Regions from separate parts of the Nocardioides eburneus genome, predicted to be linked through region 1. Evidence: predicted binding sites of a transcription regulator. Region 1 holds the regulator's gene; each other region holds the start of a gene.
What was found. The regulator LexA, encoded in region 1, represses DNA repair genes until DNA is damaged. The targets are predictions, from matches to a motif close to TCGAACANNTGTTCGA.
Positions count from the first base shown of each region.

Region 2: a site for LexA is predicted at 3,020-3,035, ahead of recA (recombinase RecA). Genes of this name have one in related genera too.
Region 3: a site for LexA is predicted at 2,291-2,306, ahead of AB3X52_RS03100 (alpha-ketoglutarate-dependent dioxygenase AlkB). Genes of this name have one in related genera too.
Region 4: a site for LexA is predicted at 3,347-3,362, ahead of AB3X52_RS07550 (SAV_6107 family HEPN domain-containing protein). Genes of this name have one in related genera too.

Region 1 is NZ_JBFPJR010000042.1:13,530-18,837, forward strand. Features, by position in the region: gene AB3X52_RS17435 (ATP-dependent DNA helicase) at 1-40, shown strand, start outside; gene AB3X52_RS17440 (MXAN_6640 family putative metalloprotease) at 78-1,682, opposite strand; gene AB3X52_RS17445 (phosphatase PAP2 family protein) at 1,727-2,635, opposite strand; gene lexA (transcriptional repressor LexA) at 2,795-3,532, opposite strand; gene AB3X52_RS17455 (LysM peptidoglycan-binding domain-containing protein) at 3,792-4,130, shown strand; gene AB3X52_RS17460 (hypothetical protein) at 4,266-4,688, opposite strand; gene nrdR (transcriptional regulator NrdR) at 5,108-5,308, shown strand, end outside.
Region 2 is NZ_JBFPJR010000035.1:14,265-19,572, forward strand. Features, by position in the region: gene AB3X52_RS16310 (GNAT family N-acetyltransferase) at 1-624, opposite strand, end outside; gene AB3X52_RS16315 (phosphoribosyltransferase) at 648-1,154, opposite strand; gene AB3X52_RS16320 (regulatory protein RecX) at 1,151-1,810, opposite strand; gene recA (recombinase RecA) at 1,800-2,849, opposite strand; gene AB3X52_RS16330 (DUF3046 domain-containing protein) at 3,076-3,270, opposite strand; gene AB3X52_RS16335 (class I SAM-dependent methyltransferase) at 3,278-4,417, opposite strand; gene AB3X52_RS16340 (ABC transporter permease) at 4,497-5,308, opposite strand, start outside; gene AB3X52_RS16345 (ABC transporter permease) at 5,306-5,308, opposite strand, start outside.
Region 3 is NZ_JBFPJR010000004.1:35,075-40,382, reverse strand. Features, by position in the region: gene serA (phosphoglycerate dehydrogenase) at 1-90, shown strand, start outside; gene AB3X52_RS03120 (HD domain-containing protein) at 153-776, shown strand; gene AB3X52_RS03115 (DUF4031 domain-containing protein) at 822-1,094, opposite strand; gene AB3X52_RS03110 (DUF8819 family protein) at 1,081-1,503, shown strand; gene AB3X52_RS03105 (GntR family transcriptional regulator) at 1,520-2,197, opposite strand; gene AB3X52_RS03100 (alpha-ketoglutarate-dependent dioxygenase AlkB) at 2,329-2,958, shown strand; gene AB3X52_RS03095 (MFS transporter) at 3,009-4,313, shown strand; gene AB3X52_RS03090 (AAA family ATPase) at 4,378-5,308, shown strand, end outside.
Region 4 is NZ_JBFPJR010000010.1:47,216-52,523, forward strand. Features, by position in the region: gene metF (methylenetetrahydrofolate reductase [NAD(P)H]) at 1-746, shown strand, start outside; gene AB3X52_RS07535 (phytoene desaturase family protein) at 782-2,107, opposite strand; gene AB3X52_RS07540 (YbaK/EbsC family protein) at 2,152-2,625, opposite strand; gene AB3X52_RS07545 (hypothetical protein) at 2,702-3,271, shown strand; gene AB3X52_RS07550 (SAV_6107 family HEPN domain-containing protein) at 3,381-3,827, shown strand; gene AB3X52_RS07555 (class I SAM-dependent methyltransferase) at 3,867-4,592, shown strand; gene dinB (DNA polymerase IV) at 4,619-5,308, shown strand, end outside.

The DNA.
Region 1 (5,308 bases):
GGCGGATGCCGGACGGACGACGGCGGCTCAGCGCCCCTGATCGGGGGCACCGGGCCGCCGTCGTACCAGCGTCGGGCTCAGCCCTTGACGAGCGTGCCCTTCCAGGTGTCGCGCAGAGCGTCGTACTTCGGCTTGCCGTGGCAGGACATGCCGGTGCCCTTCCAGCAGGTGTAGGAGCGGGCGGCGCTGGCGAGCGTGAGCTCGGCCTTCTGCACGGTCTTCGTCGCGAACGGCACCGCCACGCTGCCGTTCCCGCGGCCGTTGACCTTGACCGGGTACTTCTTCAGCGCGCCGGACTTGAGGTAGACCGTCACGATCGCGGCCTGCATGCCCGGACGCGTCAGGTGGACCTGGACACGGAGCTTCCGCCCCGCCGGGACGTTGTGGGACACGAACCGGGTGGAGGCCGAGGTGAGGTGCTGCAGGGTGTAGGCCCCGTTCGCGCTGGAGGAGGCCGGGCGGATCGTCACCGACTTCGTGATCGGCGCGATCGGGTACTTGTTGGCCCGGCCCTCGCGGTAGGCCCGCCAGGGGTGGTGGTTGGCCTCGGCGAACTGGAGATAAAGGGTGCGGAAGAGCTTGCCGCGGTCGGCGACCGCGTCGGCGACGGCCTGGATGGAGTAGTCGTTCTTCTTCTTGCCCTTGGTGCTGTCCGCGTGCTGCCAGATCTGGCGCAGGATCAGCGGCATCCCGCCGACCTTCCGGGGCATCCGCTCAGAGAGGTAGCGGAAGAAGATCCAGTTGCCGTAGACGCCGTATGTGGTCTGCTTGTCGAGCGGGGTGCGCGGACGCCGGAGTTGGCCGTAGGGGAGGTACTGCAGGTTGTCGTTGACCGCGCTGTAGATCTCGTCCTCGGCCCAGACGGCGGTGCCCTCCATGAGCCAGAGGTCCTCACCGGCGTCGTACCCGAACTGGATCGCGTGGAAGAACTCGTGGGCAGCGGTCACCTGGAGGTTCTGGAGCGGGGTGTTCTCCGGGTACTGCCGGTGGGCGTAGTCGTTGTCGAGCACGCAGTAGGCCTTGGCGGTCGTCGAGCCCTGCGGTGCGTTCGCCGGCTTCCCGTCCGGGGCGCAGTAGCCGTAGTAGCCCTGGTCGAAGACGTCGCGCAGGTAGATGTCGACGTAGTTCTTCTTGCCGCCGACGGCGCCGTCGCCGACCGGCCGGCGGTAGCCCGCCTTGTGGTAGCGCGCGTAGACGTTCTCCATCACGCTGCGGACCTGCTTGACCCAGGCCCAGGAGGACTTGTCGTCACCGCTGGTCAGCCAGTGGATGCAGATCGGCACCTTGGTGCTACAGAGCCGCTTCCCCGGCGTGGGGCGCGCGAGCATGCGCGACGCCGTCGACTGGTCGCTCGCCGACATCTGGTCGCGGTGGACGTAGAGGTTCGCCAGCGCCATCGTCGCGTCGCGCCCGTGCACGAGCGTCTGCTTCGCCCGGCGTGCGGACTTCGGCGCGAGGACGTCGGCCGCCTGGTCGAGCGCCCGGCGCGCGGCGAGGGTGGTGGTCCGCTCGGTGAGCGTCAGCCCCGCGATCACGGAGGGCGAGCTCGAGCTCCCTGAGCCCGGGGCGCCCGCGGGTCCGGCGTACGCCGGCACGGTGACGGCCACGCCGGCCGAGACGATCACGGCGAGGAGGGTGGTGCGGGCGAGGGCGGACAGGGCGGGGAAGCGAGAGGAAGGCATCGAGTACCAAACAGTCGACGACAGGTCGGGCCGGATCCGGACGCCTACCGCGACGGTTCGCCGACTCGGCGGCCCTTCGAGTGGTCCTCGTCCGCAGATGCGGCCTCCAGCACTATAGGCCGCTGGCTGAACGCCGAGACACTCACGACACCCGCGATGACCACCATCCATCCCACGATCACGTCGAGCGTCCAGTGGTTGCCGGTGCCGACCACGACGATCGCGGTCGCCGCGGCGGAGAGACCGGCGAGCAGGCGGACGACCCAGCTCCGGACGTTGCGCCAGACGACGATCGCGACCCAGAGCGACCAGCCGCAGTGCAGCGAGGGGAACGCCGCCAGCTCGTTGGTGAGATGACCCATCCCCTTCGGCGCCGACGCGTCGGCCCCCCACCAGCCCTGGTCGGAGTGGAGCAGGAGCACGTCGTCGTAGAGGTGGGGGAAGAAGCGCGGAGGCGCCGTCGGGAGCATGAGGTAGAGCGCGAGCGCCAGGACGGTGCCGACGACCAGCGCGCGCCGTGCCGGCAGATAGCGGTGCCGGCCACGGGCGTAGAGCCAGACGAGCACGACGAGGGTCAGGATGTAGTGGGCGGTGGAGTACCAGTAGCAGCCCAGCAGCCCGATCAGGTCGTGGTGGACGAAGAACTGGTTGAGTCCGTGCTCCCAGTCGAGGTCGACGGCGCGCTCGATGCTGAGGATTTGCCGGGCCCGACTCTTGGCCTCCGCCATGTTGTTGCTCGCGAGCAGTCGCGAGGACGTGTAGGCGATGTAGAGCACGGTGACGAAGATGAGCTCGCGGATGCCCGCGCGCACGCCGGCGAGGCGCTGCCACAGGGTGCGCGGCAGGACGCCGTGCTCCACCGACGGCTGAACCGTGATGCCTGGCACCGCCGACCCGGTGTCGGCGACGGACCGACCGGCGATGTCGCCGCTCGTGATGCCCTCGTCGTGCACGCTGCCCCCGCAAGTTCCGTCGATCCGGATCACCCTAGCCAATGAGGAGCAGCGGCCGACTCGGGGAATACCCCTCGTGGGGTACGGAGCCTCAGATCGGGCGCGCGCCGGCCCCGACGTGGACGTCGGGACCGGCGCGACAAGCCCGGCCACCGGGCGTCAGAGGCTCCGCAGCACCGCCGTGACCTTGCCGAGGATCGTGGCATGGGTCCCGTCGATCGGCTCGTAGGCCGGGTTGTGGGGGAGCAGCCAGACCTGGCCGCCCTTGCGCTGGAAGGTCTTCACCGTCGCCTCGCCGTCGATCATCGCGGCGACGATCTCGCCGTTCTCAGCGGTCGGCTGCTGCCGGACGACGACGTAGTCGCCGTCGCAGATCGCCGCGTCGACCATGGAGTCGCCCGAGACGTGGAGGAGGTAGAGCGTCCCGTCGCCCACGAGCTGCTTGGGCAGGGGGAAGACGTCCTCGACCTGCTGCTCGGCGAGGATCGGCCCGCCGGCCGCGATGCGTCCGACGATCGGGACGTAGGCCGCGTCGGGACGGGAGTCTCCGACGCCCGTCTCGTCGAACGGGGTCTCCTCGGCCGCGGAGATCGCCTTGCGCGCCGCGAGCACCTCCGGCAGGAAGACCTCGAGCGCCCGGGGACGGTGGGGATCGCGCTTGATGAACCCCTTCTGCTCGAGGACCTTCAGTTGGTGGGCGACGCTGCTGGTGCTGGTCAGCCCGACCGCCGAGCCGATCTCCCGCATGCTCGGCGGATATCCACGCTTCTCGATGCAGTCGCGCAGATGGGCCAGGATCCGCTGCTGGCGGGGGGTGAGACCCGTGGCGTCCGGCGGACCGTCGGGGAGCTCGCGCACGCCGTTCGGCGACTCTCGGGTCGACTTGGGCTTCGTCATGCCTCAACGGTAGACCGCCGGCCGGGCGAGTTCAAACATCTGTTCGAAGCGTGTCGACCTCCACCGTTCGAACGCTTTTTCGGCAAGGCCTTGCTTCTGTTCGAACAGGTGATCTAGTCTCGCTCATGTGTTCGATCGAATGTCTGGTCGAACGGCCCCGCGGTCGCCGCGCAGCAGCGGTCGATGAGAACTGTCGGTGGCCGCCGGTAGACATCGCGTCGAACCGCCCCAGCGGACCCGACTTCCCCAGGAGCTTCCGATGAGCACCCTCAGCCTCGCCCACGTTCCGTACGCCGCCCCGCGCCGCTCCACGGTGCGGCTCACCCGTCGCGGGCGTGTGGTCGTGTTCGTGGTGACGCTCCTGGCCGTGATGGCGGTCGGCTTCGTCGGGGCGAGCATTTCGGGCGCCTCGCAGGAGAAGGGTGTGGGCGTCTCGACCCGCACGGTCGTGGTCGGCACCGGTGACACGCTGTGGGACCTCGCCTCCGATGCCGCTGACGGCGGCGACATCCGCTCGATGGAGCAGACGATCAAGGACCTCAACGGCCTTGACTCCGGGATGCTCATCGCCGGCCAGACCCTCCGGATCCCGAACTGACCCGGTGGGCGCTGGCGCTCGCCGGGACGTAGACCGCCGCCAGCCGATTCGACCCCGGCTGGCGGCGGCACGGGGAAGACGAGGGGTGGGGCTCCGCCGGGAGGCGCGGTCCCACCCCTCGTTCGTCGGGGAGTGTCAGTCGGCGCGGTGCCGGCGTGCAGTCGTCGGCGCGGGCGTCCCGGGGTCGTCATCGGGTGCGGGCTGGGGTTGCATGGCCGCCGTAGGGTCGGATGGCCGTGTCTCGGGCGGGAGCGATGCGGGCGCTGGGCCGGAGGTCAGCCCGAGTGCTCGACCCAGGCGAGCGAGCAGCATGAGACCGGCGAAGAGGCAGGCGACGGCGCCGACGGCGGCGAGGGCGAGGAAGGCCCAGGCGCGGCCCTCGCCGTCGCGGGCGTCGCCACCGAAGTCGATGGCGGCGTAGACCAGATAGCCCCACGCGATGATCGCGATGGTGATGGCGCCCGCAAGGAGCAGGACGCGACGGTCGAGCCCATGCCTCTGGCGGGGTCCCCGTCGTGCCCCTGCGCGCTTGCCTGCGGACCTGCCCCTCGATGCCACGGCGACATTCTCGCTGATCCCCGGGGCGGAGTGTGCAAGCGGCACGAGTCGGCTGCGGAGCGCGGCCGTTCTCCGGACGATGGCGCGCCGCGGCGTCGTCCACAGTCGTGCCGAACGGACGGTCGTCGGTCTTGGCCAGAGCGGGCGAAGAGGGCATCGAACGACGTTCGCGAGCGCGACACGCCGGGCCGGCCTGCGCGACACGCCGAGGAGGTCGACGCCCTCTTGCGAACCGCGCCGGGCCCGGCGTACGGTAGCCACTACATCTAGTAGTTACACCGGTGTAGTTCTCCACATCTAGTTCCACAAGGGATGCGGGGTTGCGCACAGGCAACTGCTGGTTGTCCACAGCTCATGCCGTTCCATCCACAGTCGGGAATGGCATTTCCGGCGCCGTGACGTCAAGGAGGGGGATCGAGATGCACTGTCCGTACTGCCGGCACAACGACACGAAGGTCCTCGACTCCCGCGTTGCGGAGGACGGCGGGTCCATCCGTCGCCGGCGTGTCTGCCAGGGGTGCGACAAGCGGTTCTCCACCGTCGAGCTCATGCAGTTGACGGTGCTGAAGCGCTCGGGTGCGACCGAGCCGTTCAGCCGCGAGAAGGCCGTCTCCGGCGCG
Region 2 (5,308 bases), on a different contig from region 1:
GAACCACGTCCCGCGCGCGAACCCGACCTTGTCCAGCACACGCAGCGAGGCCGCGTTGCGATGATCGGGAGCCGCGAAGCACGTGCGCGCACCGGGATAGCGCGCCTCGACTCCGAGGAGCCAGGTCCAGAGCATCCGAGTGCCGAGACCGCGCCCGACGAACGCGGGCTCGCCGATCGCGTAGTCGACGCCGATCGCCTCCGGGTCCGGCGTGAGCAGGGCGTAGTCCGGATAGTCGCCCACGCGGTAGTCCTGACAGAACCCGACCGACCGGCCGTTGGTCTCGACGACCCACATCGTCGTCGCCGTCTCCCCCGCGATGTCCGCGGCGTACCGGTCGGCGACCCGCTCGGGCGTCGGCGGACCGTCGACGCCGAACCAACGGCGAACGTGCTCCTGGGAGAGCCATCGCACGAGCGACGGCAGGTCGCCCGGCGTCATCGGCCGTAGCGCCACGACCGGCCACGCGTCACCGGTGAACTCCTTGACCTCACCGGTGAGGTCGACGGCGTACGCCGGCCGGCCACCGCCCATCCTGGCGGCAGCCTGCGCCCAGCTCTCACCGTCCTCGGTGAGCCCGAGCGCTCGGTGAGCTCCGTGACGTACGGCGACCGCGGTCGGCACGACGACTGCCCCACCCGTCCTCGTCAGTGCGCGAGACCGCCATGGCGGTCGACGAGCGGCGGCTGGGACGACCACGGAAAGTCGATCCACAGGTCCGTCCGCTTCCACACGTAGTCGGGTCGGATCACCGATCGCGGCTTCTCGTAGACGACGGCCGTCCGTGACTCCGCGACGTGTCCCTCGCAGAACGCGTGCACGATCTCGAGCGTCTTGCCGGTGTCGGCGACGTCGTCGGCGATGAGCACCTTCAGCCCGGTGAGGTCGACGGCGGCAGGCGTCGGGGGCAGCATGATCGGGACCTCCAGGCGCTCGTCGACGCCGGTATAGAACTCGACGTTGACCGCGGACAGGTTCTTCACGTCGAGCGCATAGCCCAGCCCCATCCCGAGGCCGAGGCCGCCGCGGGCGATCGAGAGGATCACGTCGGGTTCGTAGCCGCTGTCCACGACCTGCTGCGCGATCTCCCACACAGCGAGGCCGAACAGCTCATAGGTCAGGATCTCGCGCGGCTGGGTCTCCTCCGACGTCACAAGTCAGAGTCTGGCATGCCGAGCTCGTCCGGAACCTCGGCGAGCTCCTCGCGCACGATCGCGAAGGCGAGGCCGGGCGCGTAGCCCTTCCGGGCGAGCATCCCGACGAGCCGGCGGATCTTCGCCTGCTCGTCGATCCGGCTCATCGAGCGCAGCTTCTTGCGCACGAGCGCGCGGCCCGCCGCCCGCTCGTCCTCGGGGTCGATCTCGTCGAGGGCTTCGCGGGCGATCTCGTCGTCCACGCCCTTGCGGCGCAGCTCCTGGGCGAGGGCACGTCGGGCGAGGCCCTTGCCGGGCTGGCGACTCGCGATCCAGCTGCGCGCGAACGCCTCGTCGTCGACGAGACCGACCTCCTCGAACCGATCGAGCAGCCGGGTCGCGATGTCGTCGGGGACGTTGCGCGTGGCGAGCTTGTCGGCGAGTTCCTTCCGGCTCCGCGCCTGGCCCGTCAGCTGGTCGAGAAGGATCTTGCGCGCCACGGCGTCGTGGTCGGGCTCGGGATCCTCCGCGACCGGCACCTCCGGCGTGTCTCGGCCAGGGTCGGCGCGCTTGCTCCATGCGTCGACGCCGGCCGAGACATCACCCAGCCAGTCGGGCGCCGGCCGGTCGTCGGCCCAGGGATCTGCCTGGGCCTGGCGACGTCGGTCAGAAGTCATCGATCCCGACGGGGTCCGCCGGACCCTCGGCCGGCTGGTCCACGGTCGGGCCGACGCCGAGCTTCTCGAGGATCTTCTTCTCCAGCTCGTTGGCGAGGTCGGGGTTGTCCCGCAGGAAGTTGCGGGCATTCTCCTTGCCCTGCCCGAGCTGGTCGCCCTCGTAGGTGTACCAAGCGCCGGCCTTGCGGACGAGCCCCGCCTCGACGCCCACGTCGATGAGACCGCCCTCGCGGCTGATGCCCTTGCCGTACATGATGTCGAACTCCGCCTGCTTGAACGGCGGGGCCACCTTGTTCTTGACGACCTTGACGCGGGTGCGGTTGCCGACCATGTCCTGGCCGTCCTTGAGCGTCTCGATGCGGCGCACGTCGAGGCGGACCGAGGCGTAGAACTTCAGCGCACGGCCACCGGTCGTGGTCTCGGGCGAGCCGAACATCACGCCGATCTTCTCGCGCAGCTGGTTGATGAAGATCGCGGTCGTCTTGGAGTTGTTGAGTGCGCCGGTCATCTTCCGCAGGGCCTGGCTCATCAGGCGCGCCTGCAGACCGACGTGGCTGTCGCCCATCTCGCCCTCGATCTCGGCACGCGGCACGAGCGCGGCGACCGAGTCGATGACGATCAGGTCGAGCGCGCCCGAGCGGATCAGCATGTCGGCGATCTCGAGAGCCTGCTCACCCGAGTCGGGCTGGGAGACGAGCAGCGCGTCGGTGTCGACGCCGAGCGCCTTGGCATATTCAGGGTCGAGCGCGTGCTCGGCGTCGACGAACGCCACGATGCCACCGGCGCGCTGCGCGCTGGCGACGGCGTGGAGCGCGACGGTCGTCTTGCCCGAGGACTCGGGACCGTAGATCTCCACGACGCGGCCGCGCGGAAGCCCACCCAGACCCAGCGCCACGTCGAGGGCGATCGACCCGGTCGGGATCACCTCGAGGGGGGCACGGGAGTCGTCGCCCAGTCGCATGACCGAGCCCTTGCCGAACTGTCGCTCGATGTTGGCGAGCGCGGCGTCGAGCGCCTTCTCGCGGTCTCCACCAGCCATGATGTTCCTTCCCTGCGGGGCCTTCTTGCCCTGCTTCTGCATCGCTTGTCCTCGTGATCTCGTCATCGTGTGCTGGACGCTAGACGGGACCACCGACAGTTCTGGAGAAGACTCCCCAGGGTCTGTGAACGACGCTGCGATTCGCTCCGCCCAGCAGGTCCCAGCCTAGGCCGAACAGATGTTCGACGGGAAGCTCGCGCCGGGCGTGTCGCGGATCAGACGGGTCTCAGCGGTCGCGGGCCGGGAGACCGAGCGCCCGCCACACCGCTGCCCAGACCTCCTTGGGCGGAACACCGGCGTCGAGCGCCTGCTGCGCGGTGCGTCCCCCGAGGTCAGCCATGACGAACTGGTCGGCCCACGCCCGGTAGTAGCCAGGACCGAGCGCGTGCTCCATCCGGGACCAGAACTCGGTATGTCTCATCGGCGCCTCATCGCCTCCTTGCTAGCACGTCGAGCCACACGTCCCCGCGCAGTCCGTCACTGTGTCCGATCTCCACGACGTCCCAGCCGGCATCCGCCAGCGCCGCCCGCAGCGGCCCCTCGCGCCAGTAGACGAAGAGCCTCGGCGCCGCCACCGTGCCGTGGACCGACCATTCCTCATCGTCGCCCTCCTTGAGCGAGACGTGGAGCGCGCCGCCCGTTCGCGTCACCGCCGCGAGACGCCTCAGGACGACCGGCAGGTCCGCCCGCGCGACGTGGACCAGACAGGCGCTCGCCCACACGGCGTCGTACGGCATGTCCGGCGCGGCCGGGTCGCGCAGGTCGTCGCCCAACGGATCGAGTACGACGGCGGCGTACCCGTCCTGCCGGAGCCGCTCGACGAAACCCGGGGTGACGTCGGTGCGCCGCACGCGCGCGCCGCCCGCCTCCAGCGCCCGGGCGTCCCGGCCGTGGCCGCTGCCGATCTCCAGGACGTGAGCGGCGGGCTGGAGCATCGCAAGGAAGCGGTCGAGCACCGAGCGCAGCGACTCGTCGATCTCGTCGCGGCCGTAGACGCCGGCGGACGCCTCGTAGGCGGCGATGGTCGCGTCCTTGGCGGCCGAGCGCACGTCGTGGAGGTGGTGGACGACGTCGTGCAGGTGGTAGCGGCCGAGGCTCTCGATGGTGAACGCGCTGCCGTTGTCACGCAGGCCGGGGCGGGCCCAGGCGTCGGGGGGCACCGACTCGTAGCGCGCCGCGGCGGCGTCGGCGGCGTCGAGCAGCTCCTCGGTGACCGTGGCGGGATCCTGCTCGCCATAACGGTCCTCGACCGCGGTGGCGTCCTGGTCCCAGTTGGCGAAGACCGGCCCGTCCTCCGTCAGCATCAGCCGCACCCGCTCGGCGAAGCGCCGGTGGACGTCGCGGACGTGACAGGCATACTCCAGGATCGACCAGGTCGTGGGCGCGGGCCGGTCGCGCACCATCGGCGCCGCGAGGAAGCCGGCCCAGGCCGTGGCGTTGTCGCGGATCGTCGGAGCCAGGCGGTCAGCGGTCACGGCGCCGGCGACGTAGCCACACGCGGGACAGGGACGGTCGAGCACCCAGGTCCAGTCCTTGGTGTCGGGCTCGATGGCGGCGGGCGACGTCATGCTCCCATCCTTCCAGGGCGGCAGCGGTCGGCCCAGCGGGATGCGGCCCGGCACCCGTCGAACCAGCGCCACCCGCGGCTCAGGGCAGGAGCAGAAGGTCGAGCCGGCGGCGTACGACGGCCAGGCCGACGAGCCCCATCGCCACCAGGTAGACGACCGAGACCGCGGCGCCCCACGACAACGCTCCGGTGGTGAGCTCGCGACAGAGCACGACACCGCGGTAGAGCGGGGTGCACTCCACGATCCAGCGCAGCCAGGTGGGGAACGCCGTGATCGGGAAGAACGTCGCCGAGAACAGGAACATCGGCAGGGTCGTCAAGGTGACGTACTCGAAGTCCTGCCACGACCGCATCCAGGTCGTGAGCGCCATGCCGGCGGCGCCGAAGGCGAGCCCGATCAGCAGCGCGGCCGGAACGACGAGGAGCGTCCACCAGGAGTCGACCAGGCCCAGGCACAGCATGATCACCACGAACGCGGCGGAGTAGATGCCACCGCGCAGCAGCGACCACGCGAGCTCGCCGCGCGCGACGTCGAGGGTCGTCAGCGGCGTGGCCAGCATCTGGTCGAAGAGCTTGTTGTACTTCAGCTTGAAGAAGAAGTTGAAGGTCGCATCGAGCAGCGCGCCGTTCATCGCCGACGCCGCGACCATCCCGGGCGCGACGAACTCGCGGTAGCCGATCTCAGCGCCGTTGAACCCGAAGCCGTGCACGAGCTTGCCGACCCCGATGCCGATCGAGAAGAGGTAGAAGAGCGGCTCGAGGAAGCCGGTGACGAAGACGTACCACGCCCGGCGGTAGGCCAGCAGGTTGCGGTGGAGGAGCAGCGCGGTCGCCTCGCCCGCCCCGAGCGGCCGCGCGGCCACGGCGCTGCTCAGCGCGGCGGTCGCGATCA
Region 3 (5,308 bases), on a different contig from region 1:
ACCGACGTCACCACGCCGGTGGCGCCGGAGACCCTCGAGAAGCTGGGCGCGTCGCCGCACACCATGTGGCTGCGCTCCTACACGGCCTGAGATCGTCCCGAGTTCGGAGCAAGGGTCGTCGGCCGGGATCTGCGGGGCTATCGTTGCGCGGCATGGAGCTGCCTCAAGATTGGCCGCTGCCTGAGGCAGCGGCTCTGAAGGACGACCTGCTGGCGGCGTACGCCGACCCCAGCAGGCACTACCACGACACGCGCCATCTCGCGGAGGTGCTCGCCCGGATCGACGAGCTCGCCCACGCCGGGGTGACCTTCGACCGGGCGGCCGTCGAGCTCGCCGCGTGGTTCCACGACGCGGTCTACGACGGCGAGCGTGACGCGGAGGAGCGCTCGGCGGCCTGGGCGGAGGACGCGCTGCCGGCGTACGCCTCCCCCACGCTGGTCCAGGAGGTCGCCCGGCTCGTCCGGCTGACCGAGTTCCACGACCCGGCCGACACCGACACGGAGGGCTGCGTGCTCTCCGACGCCGACCTGGCGATCCTGGCCGCGGACCGGGAGCGGTACGACGAGTACGCCGCCGCGGTCCGAGTCGAGTACGCCCATCTGCCGAACGACCAGTTCACCGCCGGGCGCGCCCAGGTCCTGCGCGGGCTGCTCGCCAAGGAGAGCCTCTTCCACACCTCCTACGCGCGCGAGCGCTGGGAGACCCAGGCGCGGGCCAACCTCGAGCGAGAGCTGACCGCGCTGGAGCCGGCGCTGGCCGCCCAGGCGGTCGGCTGACCGCGACGACCGAGCCGACCGAGCCCACCGGCGACGAGCCGGCCGTCAGCGCCGCCTGAGCTCGCTCTTGCGCCGGCGCAGGCCACCGGCGACGAGCCGTGCGACCAGCTCCCGGCTCGGCACCGGCGTGGCCCCGGCGGCCACCATGGCGTCGTACGCCTCAGCGGGAATGTCGTAGTGGTCCCGGTCGAACCGCCGCTCAGGGATGCCGACGCTCCGCGCGAAGGCGTGCAGCTCGTCGTACGACGCGTCGCTCGCGAGGTGGGACCACAGCCGTCCGTGGCCGGCGGCGTTGGGCGGGTCGATGAGGACGGTCACCCTCCATCAATACCGCACCCGGTTGGACGGGTACGCCACCATGGAGGCGATGGACACCACTGCTCTGTTCGACGCGCGCGCGAAGGTGCTGCGCGACCTCGAGTCCCGCGCCCTCGCCACCCCGGGCACCGTGTCGATCCTCGAGGAGGCGATGTCGGAGCGTGGCTGGTGGGCCGAGCAGTGGCCCGAGGGTCTGGTGTACGTCGCCGGCCTGGTCGCCCAGGACGTGCAGGACGCGCTCTTCGACGGTGCGTTGAACGGCGGCCCGCAGCGGTGGCCGATCTGCACGACGTGTCCCTCGGACGCGCCGCTCCACTCGCTGAGCATCTCGCCGGACCTCGGCGGTCCCGACCCGGTGTGGGTCTGCGAGGACAGCGGCGTGGTGGTCGCTCCCCTGGGCGCGCTCTGAGCCTGCCGCCGTGCGCTCAGCCGGCCCGGCCGAGCTGGAGCCGGAGCGTGTAGCGGTCGGCGCGGAAGACCGACCGGGAGACCTCGACGACGCGGTCGCAGGCGAGCGCGCGCCGCTGACGGCGCAGGACGGGAGCACCGTGGCTGAGCCCGAGCATGCCGGCCTCCTCACCCGCGGCGACGTCGGCGGTGACCGCGTCCTCGACCCAGGTCGGGCGCAGACCCTGGTGGGCCAGCTGGGCATAGAGGCTGCTGGGCAGCAGGCCGTCGAGGAGCCCGGGCAGGAGCCCCTCCTCGAGGTAGACGTCCTCGACGCAGAACGGCTCGGTCTCGGCGCGGCGTAGCCGTCGCCAGTGGACGACGCTGTCGCCCTCATGGAGCCCGAGGGCTCGAGCGACGCCCGGCCCTGCGTGCTCGCGGCGGGCGAGCAGCGTCTGTGACTCGACGGTGACGCCGCGGCGGGCCATCTCCTCGGTGAGGCCGACGACGGTGCTGGGCGAACGGCGCGGGCGCGCGACGAAGGTGCCGCGCCCGGGGATGCGCTCCAGGAGTCCCTCGACCACGAGCGCGTCCATCGCCTGGCGCACGGTCATGCGCGCGACGCCGAAGCGGGTGACGAGCTCGCGCTCCGACGGCGCCGGGGTGCCCGGGGAGTCACCCGCGACGAGCGCGCGAACGTACTCTCTGACCTGCACGTGCTTCAGTGATCGCCCCTGAGCCGCTACCGCCTGCTCCATGGCGCACACAGTAGGTCCGAAATCCCGCCCGCGTCCGGCGAATGGAGAACTTCGAACACCTATTCGATCCAAGGGGTTACAGTGACGGCATGGACTTCCAGGCCACGCTCTTCGCACCGGCCGCCGAGGAGCCGCTCGGCGACGACGGATTCACGCGTACGCCGCTGACCCGCGGCGCCTGGGTCGACGTCCGCCGCGCGTGGCTGCCCGACCCCGACGACGTCTTCGACGCGCTGGTGCGCGACGTGCCGTGGCGGGCCGAGCGACGCCAGATGTACGACCGCATGGTCGACGTCCCCCGCCTAGTGCACACCTACTTCCCCGGCGAGGCGTTGCCGCATCCCACGCTCGCCACGGCACGCGAGGCGCTGAGCGCCCACTACGCCGACGAGTTGGGTGAGCCGTTCGTCAGCGCGGGCTGCTGCTACTACCGCGACGGCCGCGACTCGGTCGCCTGGCACGGCGACCGGATCGGCCGCGGCCGGATGAGCGACACGATGGTCGCGATCGTCTCGGTCGGCGACCCGCGTCGGCTCGTGCTCCGGCCGCGCAGCGGGGCGCCGGGCGACGGCAGGCACTCGCTCTCGATCGAGATGGGCCACGGCGACCTGCTCGTGATGGGCGGGAGCTGTCAGCGGACCTGGGAGCACGCCGTGCCCAAGGTCGCTGGCGCGGGGCCGCGGATCTCGGTGCAGTTCCGCCCCCTCAACGTCTTCTGAGCGATTTATTGATTCGCCAGCGACGCCGATCGCCGGAAGAATTGCGGACGATGTCCACGCCGCCCGCGCCCGCTCGCCCCTCCCTGCTCTCCTTCTGGAGCGACCTCCCCCGCGAGGGGCGCATGCTCCTCTCGATCGTGGTCCTCGAGTTCCTCGGCAGCGGCCTGGTGCTCCCGTTCGCGGTGGTCTATCTCCACGACGTCCGGGCGTTCTCGCTCTCCACGGCCGGTCTGCTGCTCGGCCTCCCTCCGCTGGTCGGTTTCCTCGTCGTCGGTCCCGGTGGCGCGCTCATCGACCGGATCGGCGCGCGCCGGATGCTCGCGGCCACGCTGACGACGATGCTCGCCAGCGACGTCGTGCTCGCGTTCGCGACCACCGTGCCGGTCGCGGCGATCGCGCTCGTGCTCAACGGCCTCGCCTTCGGGACCAGCTTCCCGGCCGCACAGACGCTGATCGCCTCGGTCATCCCGCCCGGGATGCGGCAGCGCTACTTCGGCGTGAACTTCACGCTCCTCAACCTCGGCATCGGCCTCGGTGGCCTGGTGGGCGGGGTCCTCGTCGACGTGCACCACGCCTGGACGTTCCAGCTCGTCTACCTCGGCGACGCGGCGAGCTACCTGCCCGGTCTCGTGCTGCTGCTCGGGCCGCTGCGTCACGTCGCCGGGCGACCGGAGCGCTCCCGGGACGTGCCGAAGGCCGGCTACCGCGAGGTGCTGACCAAGCCGGCCGTCCCGACCCTACTGCTCCTGACCTTCGTGTCGTCGTTCGTCGGCTACTCCCAGCTCAACGCGGGCATGACCGCCTTCGCGACCTCGATCAGCCAGGTGTCGACCCGCGCGCTCGGGTTCGCGTTCGCCGGCAACACGGCGATCATCGTGCTGCTCCAGCTCGTCGTCATGCAGCGGATCGAGGGGCGTCGTCGTACGCGTGTCGTCGCCGTCATGGGCCTGGTCTGGGCCGTCTCGTGGCTCCTGCTCGGCCTCTCCGGGATGGTGCCCGGCACGATCGCCGCGACGCTGCTCGTCGTCGCCTGCGCCACCGTTTTCGGGCTCGGCGAGACGCTGCTGCAGCCCACCGTTCCGGCGATCGTCAACGAGCTGGCCGACGACCACCTGCGCGGACGGTTCAACGCGCTCAACGCGGCCTGCTTCCAGCTCCCGGCGATCATCGCGCCGCCGATCGCCGGGGCGCTGGTGGGCGCCCATCTCGGATGGGTGTACGTCGCGCTGCTGACCGCCGGCTGTCTGCTGGTCGGCGCCGTCTCGGTGACTCGACTGGAGCCGCAGCTCACGCCCGAGGTCAACGGCCAGCGGCCGCAGCCGGACGCGAGCCAGGAGACCATTCTGGTCGCCTGACGTTTCCGTTGGCTCGAAGGGGGAAGATCGACGGTGTCCTGCGATCACCTCTGAGAGGCCCCGAATGACTGCGACCGCCGCCACCGCCGCACCGCCGCCGTCCCAGACCGAGCTCGCGCGGGCCGCCGAGACCCTGGGCCGGATCACCACCGCCTTCAGCGAGCGGGTCGTCGGTCAGGAGCGGCTGCGCAGCGCACTGCTGGTCGCGCTCCTCTCCGAGGGGCACGTCCTGCTCGAGAGCGTGCCGGGACTGGCGAAGACGCTGGCCGCCTCGACGTTGTCCCAGACCGTCGCCGCCCGCTTCAGCCGGATCCAGTGCACCCCCGACCTGCTGCCGAGCGACATCATCGGCACCCAGGTCTACGACCCGCGCAACCACGAGTTCGAGACTCAACTCGGTCCCGTGCACGCCAACTTCGTCCTCCTCGACGAGATCAACCGCTCCAGCGCGAAGACGCAGTCGGCGACGCTCGAGGCGATGCAGGAGCGGCAGACCTCGATCGCGGGTGTCGTCCACCCGCTCCCCCGGCCGTTCATGGTGCTCGCCACCCAGAACCCGATCGAGGAGGAGGGCACCTACGTCCTCCCCCACGCCCAGATGGACCGCTTCCTGCTCAAGGAGGTGGTCACCTATCCGAGCGAGGCCGACGAGCTGGTCGTCCTCGACCGGATCGAGTCCGGCACCCTCGGACCTGACCACGAGGACACCGCCCCGGTCGCCTCCCCCGACGACATCGTCGAGCTGCAGGAGCTGGCGAAGCGGGTCTACGTCGATCCCGCGATCAAGCGCTACATCGTCAGCCTCGTCGCCGCCACCCGCAACGTCGGGGGGCTGCTGGGCCCGCAGGCGGCGGCGTACGTCGAGATCGGCGCCAGCCCGCGCGCGAGCATCGCCTTCTTCCAGGCCGCCCGCGCGGTCGCGCTGCTGCAGGGCCGCAGCTACGTCACCCCCGACGACGTCCGCGACCTGCGCCACAGCGTCCTGCGCCACCGGC
Region 4 (5,308 bases), on a different contig from region 1:
CGTTCGTGTCCGTGACGTACGGCGCCGGTGGCACCACCCGCGACAACACGGTCGGCATCACGGGCCGGATCGCGCGCGAGACCTCGCTCGTCCCGATGGCGCACCTCACCTGCGTCGGTCACACCCGCGACGAGCTCGAGGCCACCCTCGACGCGTTCGCCGTCGCCGGCGTCGTCAACATCCTGGCGCTGCGCGGCGACCCGAAGGACGGCCCGCGCGCCGCGTGGACGCCGACGGAGGGCGGGTTCACCTACGCCGTCGAGCTGGTCGAGCTGGCCGCGAAGCGGGGCGACTTCAGCATCGGCGTCGCCGCCTTCCCCGACGGCCACCCCTCGTCCGCCTCGCTCGAGGCGGACGCCGAGGTGCTGCTCGCCAAGCAGCAGGCGGGCGCGGAGTTCGCCATCACCGACATGGTCTTCCGCGCCTCCGACTACGCCGCCCTCGTGGCGCGCTCCGCGGCGATCGGCGTCGACATCCCGATCCTGCCCGGCATCATGCCGATCCTGAACCTCCGCCAGATCACCCGCATGGCCGAGCTCTCCGGCAAGGCGATCCCAGCGGAGGTCGTCGCCCGCGTCGAGAAGCACGCGGACGATCCCGCCGCGCTGCGGGCCGAGGGCATCACGATGGCCGCCGAGCTCTGCGAGGACCTGCTCGCCGCCGGCGCCCCGGGGCTGCACTTCTACACCCTCAACCGCTCCAAGGCGACGCTGGAGATCTTCGCGCAGCTCAACGTCACGGTCTGAGGGCCACCTGCGCCCTCTGACGGGGCGTCGGCGGGTCAGGCGGGGCCGATGACCTGCGCGACGAGCGCGGCGGAGAGCCCGACGTAGGGCAGCCCCGCCCCCGGGGTGGCGTGCGCGCCGGCGGCGTACACATTCTCGATCGGGGTGTGCGGCCCGAGGCGCTGTCGGACGGTGCGCCGCCCCGCCCACAAGACGCCGAGCGGCGAGCCGCCCCAGCGGCCGACCAGCTCCGCGGCACCGAGGTCCACGCGCGTGACAACGTGGTCGCGGACGTCGATCCGGTGGCGGGCCAGCGCCAGCAGGATGTCCTCGAGCAGCGTGCCGTAGGAGTGGACCGTCCACGCCGCGCCGTCCGCCGTCGGCGCCCGTCCCCGGGTGCGTACGACGAGTGTCGGGTCGCCGTGGAGGACCAGCTCGGCGGGCAGGTCGGTGAGGTGGTCGGGGAGGGGGCCGGCGAGGCCGAGGTGGAACATCGGCGGCGGCAGGGCGGGAAGCGTCCGCCGGACGTGGTCGTGGAGCGCCGGCAGGCGGCGGGGGTCGATCGCGCAGACGACCGCGCCGTCGGGCCCGAGGTCGATCTCCCCCGCGGTGGTGGCGACGGCGGCGGCCCGTCCGTCGCGCAGCACGAGGTCGACCGCGGAGGTGGAGGTCAATGTCTCGACGCGTCGCGTGGCGAGCCGCTTCGTGAGAGCGGCGGCGATCTCGCCGGTGCCGCCGACGACCCGCCAGGCGCCGAAGCGCTGCTCGAGGTAGGCGGTCAGGCCCGACCAGGCGGGGACGTCGCGCAGGTGGTGGCCGCCGGCGACGAACGGGTGACCGGCGACGAGCCGCAGTCGCTCGTCCTTGAGGGTGCGCCGCAGCCGCCGCGCGAGCATCTCGCGCGAGTCGAGTCGGGCGGCCGCTTCCCGGGGGAGCGCCGCAGGGTTCCACGGGTTCTCGAGGTAGTGCTTGCGCAGCACCTCCCAGTCGTCGGCGTACGCCGCGACGTGGTCGACCCAGTGCTGCCCCAGGCCGGGTCCGAGCTCGTCGAACGCGGCGAGCTGTGCCGCGCGTGAGCCGCCGGGCAGGCGCACGCGCGTGCCGTCCTCGAAGCGGTGCTCGCGGATCACGTCGAGCGGCTCGAGCTCGAGCTCACGCTCGGCGGGCCGCCCGGACTTGCGGAACAGGTCGCGCAGGACCGCAGGCAGCAGCGTCGCGTGGGCGGAGCCGTCCCAGGAGAAGCCGTCGAGCTCGACGGGGCGCAGCGCCCCTCCCGGCGCGTCGGCCGACTCGACGAGCGTGACCGAGTGGCCCAGCTTCGCGAGCCGGACCGAGGTCGCGAGGCCGCCGTACCCGCCACCGATCACCACCACGCGCGCCACGCGCGGCACCCTACCGAGCGCCGGTCAGCCCCTCCCGCCGGAGGTCACTCGACGTCGATCGCCGTCCCGCCGGTGAGTGCGAGGAGCTCGTCGTACGTCGTGGAGAAGACCGCCGCGGGATGGCCGGCCGCCGCCCAGACGACCGGGTGGCGGCGGAACCAGGAGTCGACGTAGGTCGCCACCGGGGCCGGATGCCCGATCGGCGAGACCCCGCCGATCACTTGGCCGGTGTGGGTGCGCACGAACTCGGGACTCGCCCGGCGGAGCCGCTCGACGCCGATGGTCGCGGCCGCCGTGGCCGTGTCGACGCGGTGAGCCCCCGAGGTGAGGATGAGGACGGGCGCGCCGCTTGCGTCGAAGAGGAGACTGTTGGCGATGGCGCCGACCTCGCAGCCCAGCGCCTCGGCGGCGAGTGCGGCGGTGTGGACGGCGTCGGGCAGAATGACGATCCGACCGGTGCCCCCGCGCTCCGCGTGCGCGGCACGGAACACGGCGATCGTGGGGTGCTCATCGGTCATGGGCCGACCCTAGCGGCGGCCCTGCCGGATCCGCAGACGAGAACGAACCCCGGCGAGGGGAGCCACAGGAGGGCGCATGACGGAGCGCAGGACGGAGCCGCTCGCCGGCGTACCGCTGGCCGACGAGGTCGACCCGCGGCCCGCGACCCTGACCTGGGCCCTGCGACTGATCGGGATCCTGGTGCTCTTCTCCGGGTTCGTCGTGCTGCTCGTCGCGATCCGTCACGACGACCTGCTGCGGGCCTGGGCCGAAGGCAACCCGAGCGCGCGCAGGATCCTGCAGACGCAGGGGCTCGAGGCGCTCAAGCACCCGGGGGAGTTCGACATCAAGCCGCCGCACTTCGTCGCGCCGGCGCTCACCCTGTGGGGCGTCGTCGCGGGTCTTCTGGGTGTGCTCGCCGTCTTCTTGCGCAACGGCTTCGAGTGGGCGCGCATCGTGACGACGCTCGTGATGCTCGCGACCGCCGTGGCCAGTGTCGGAGGCATCCTGACCGGGCCGCCGGCGCTCTTCGTCGTCCTCACCCTGGTCGCGATCGCCATCGGCGTCGCGGCCATCGTCGCGATGTGGATGCCGGCCACCACGGGATATCTCCATCCGCGGGGCGACGACGAGCTCGCACGGCTGCGGGAGCGCGCCCGGGTCTGAGCCACGGGGTTCGCAGGCCGGCCGGTCCTCGACCGTTGAGAACTGTCGGCGAGGGGCGCTATGTTGTCCCTCGGGTCGAACATCTGTTCGAACGAGGGAAGGATGCCCCATGCCGCCGTACGTCGAGAGTCTGCACGCACTGCCCGCGACGACTCATTCCTACCTCCTGCGCGCCGGCGAGTCGCTCGCCGAGGCGATCGCCGCCCCCGACGTGCCGGCGAGGTATGCCTGCGCCCACGTGGCCGCCCTCCGCGCGGCGGCGGCGCTGATCGCCGCTCGCGCCCGGCCCGCCGCGCCCGGGCGCCGACGGGTGCAGCGCAACGCGTGGGTGCTGCTCGCCGACGTCGCACCCGAGCTCGCCGAGTGGGCCCGGTTCTTCGCCGCGGGCGCGGCGAAGCGAGCGGCTGCCGAGGCCGGCTCGACCCGTGCCGTCAGCGCGCGCGATGCCGACGACCTCGTCCGTGACGCCGACCGGTTCCTCGGCGTGGTCGAGCACGCGCTCGGACTGGTCCCGCATCCTTCGGTCGAGGGCGAGCCGATCCGTCGTGTGGGCTGAGCGCACGGCCCGCCCGGTCGAGGTCCTAGGGTGGGTCACATGTCTGCGAGCGAACGCCCGTCGGAGAGGCGGGCCAGCGCCCGCACCGCCGTGGTCTGGGACGCCCTCGACCCGCTGCTCGACGCCGGAGCGCCGCTCGACGTGCTCGACATCGGCGGTGGCACCGGCGGCTCCGCTGTCCGCCTCGCCCGGCTGGGCCATCGGGTCTCCGTCGTCGACCCGAGTCCCGATGCGCTGGCGGCGCTGGCCCGACGCGCCCGCGAGATGGGTGCCGACGTGGCGGCCCAGCAGGGGAGCGCGGCCGACCTGCTCGAGGTGGTCGAGCCTGACAGCGCCGACCTCGTGCTGTGTCACGGCGTCCTTGAGATCGTGCCCGACCCGGCCGCCGCGCTCGAGGCCATCCGCGCGGTGCTGCGCCCGGGCGGCCATCTCAGCCTGCTCGTCGCGCAGCGCACCGCCGCCGTGCTCGCCCGCGCGATGGCCGGCCACTTCGGGCAGGCCATCGCGCTCTTGGACGAGACCACGTCCGTGGGGCGTTCCGGACGCCGGTTCACCTACGACGAGGCGGCCGCGGCGCTGGCCACCGCTGAGTTCTCCATCACGGCGGTCCACGCCGTCCGGGTCTTCGCCGATCTCGTCCCCGGGTCGCTGCTCGACCTCGAGCCCGGGGCGGCCAGCGCGCTCGTCGAGTTGGAGCAGGCCGTCGCCCAGCGGCCGGACTACCGCGCGCTCGCGGCTCAGCTTCACTTCACCGCGCGACGATGAACTGATCCCCGGCCCGGAGGCTCGTCGTGTCGGCGGCTAGCGCTCCGAAGACACCCATCCTCCACGTCGACATGGACGCGTTCTTCGTGTCTGTGGCGATCCGCGACCGGCCCGAGCTGCGGGACGTGCCCGCCGCCGTCGGTGGTGGACCGCGCGGTGTGGTCACGTGTGCCAACTACGCCGCGCGGGCCTTCGGCGTCCGGTCCGCGATGTCGGGTGTGCAGGCGCGTCGACTCTGCCCCCCGCTGGTCTCGGTGCCGCTCGACCACGACCTGGTGTCGCAGGTCTCCGCGGCGGTGCGCGAGATCTTCGGTCGGTTCACGCCGTCGGTCGAGATGGTGAGCGTCGACGAGGCCTTCCTCGACGTTCGCAGCGCCGTCCGGCTGCTCGGCAGCCCGGTGACGATCGCCGAGCGGATCCGCGCCGAGGTGCTGGCCGAGCAGAGGATCACCTGCTCGGTCGGGGTCGCCATGAGCAGAGGGGTGGCGAAGGTCGCCAGCCGCCACGCCAAGCCCGACGGCGTCGTGGTCGTGCCGCCGGAGGAGCTCACGACGTTCCTCCACCCGCTCGACGTCGGTGAGCTCTACGGCGTCGGGCCCAAGGCCCGCGCCCGCCTGCACCGGCTCGGCTTCTCGACCGTCGGCGATCTGGCGACGACGCCACTGCCCGTGCTCGTCCAGGCCCTCGGGCCCGGCTCGGCCGCCAGGCTCCACCGG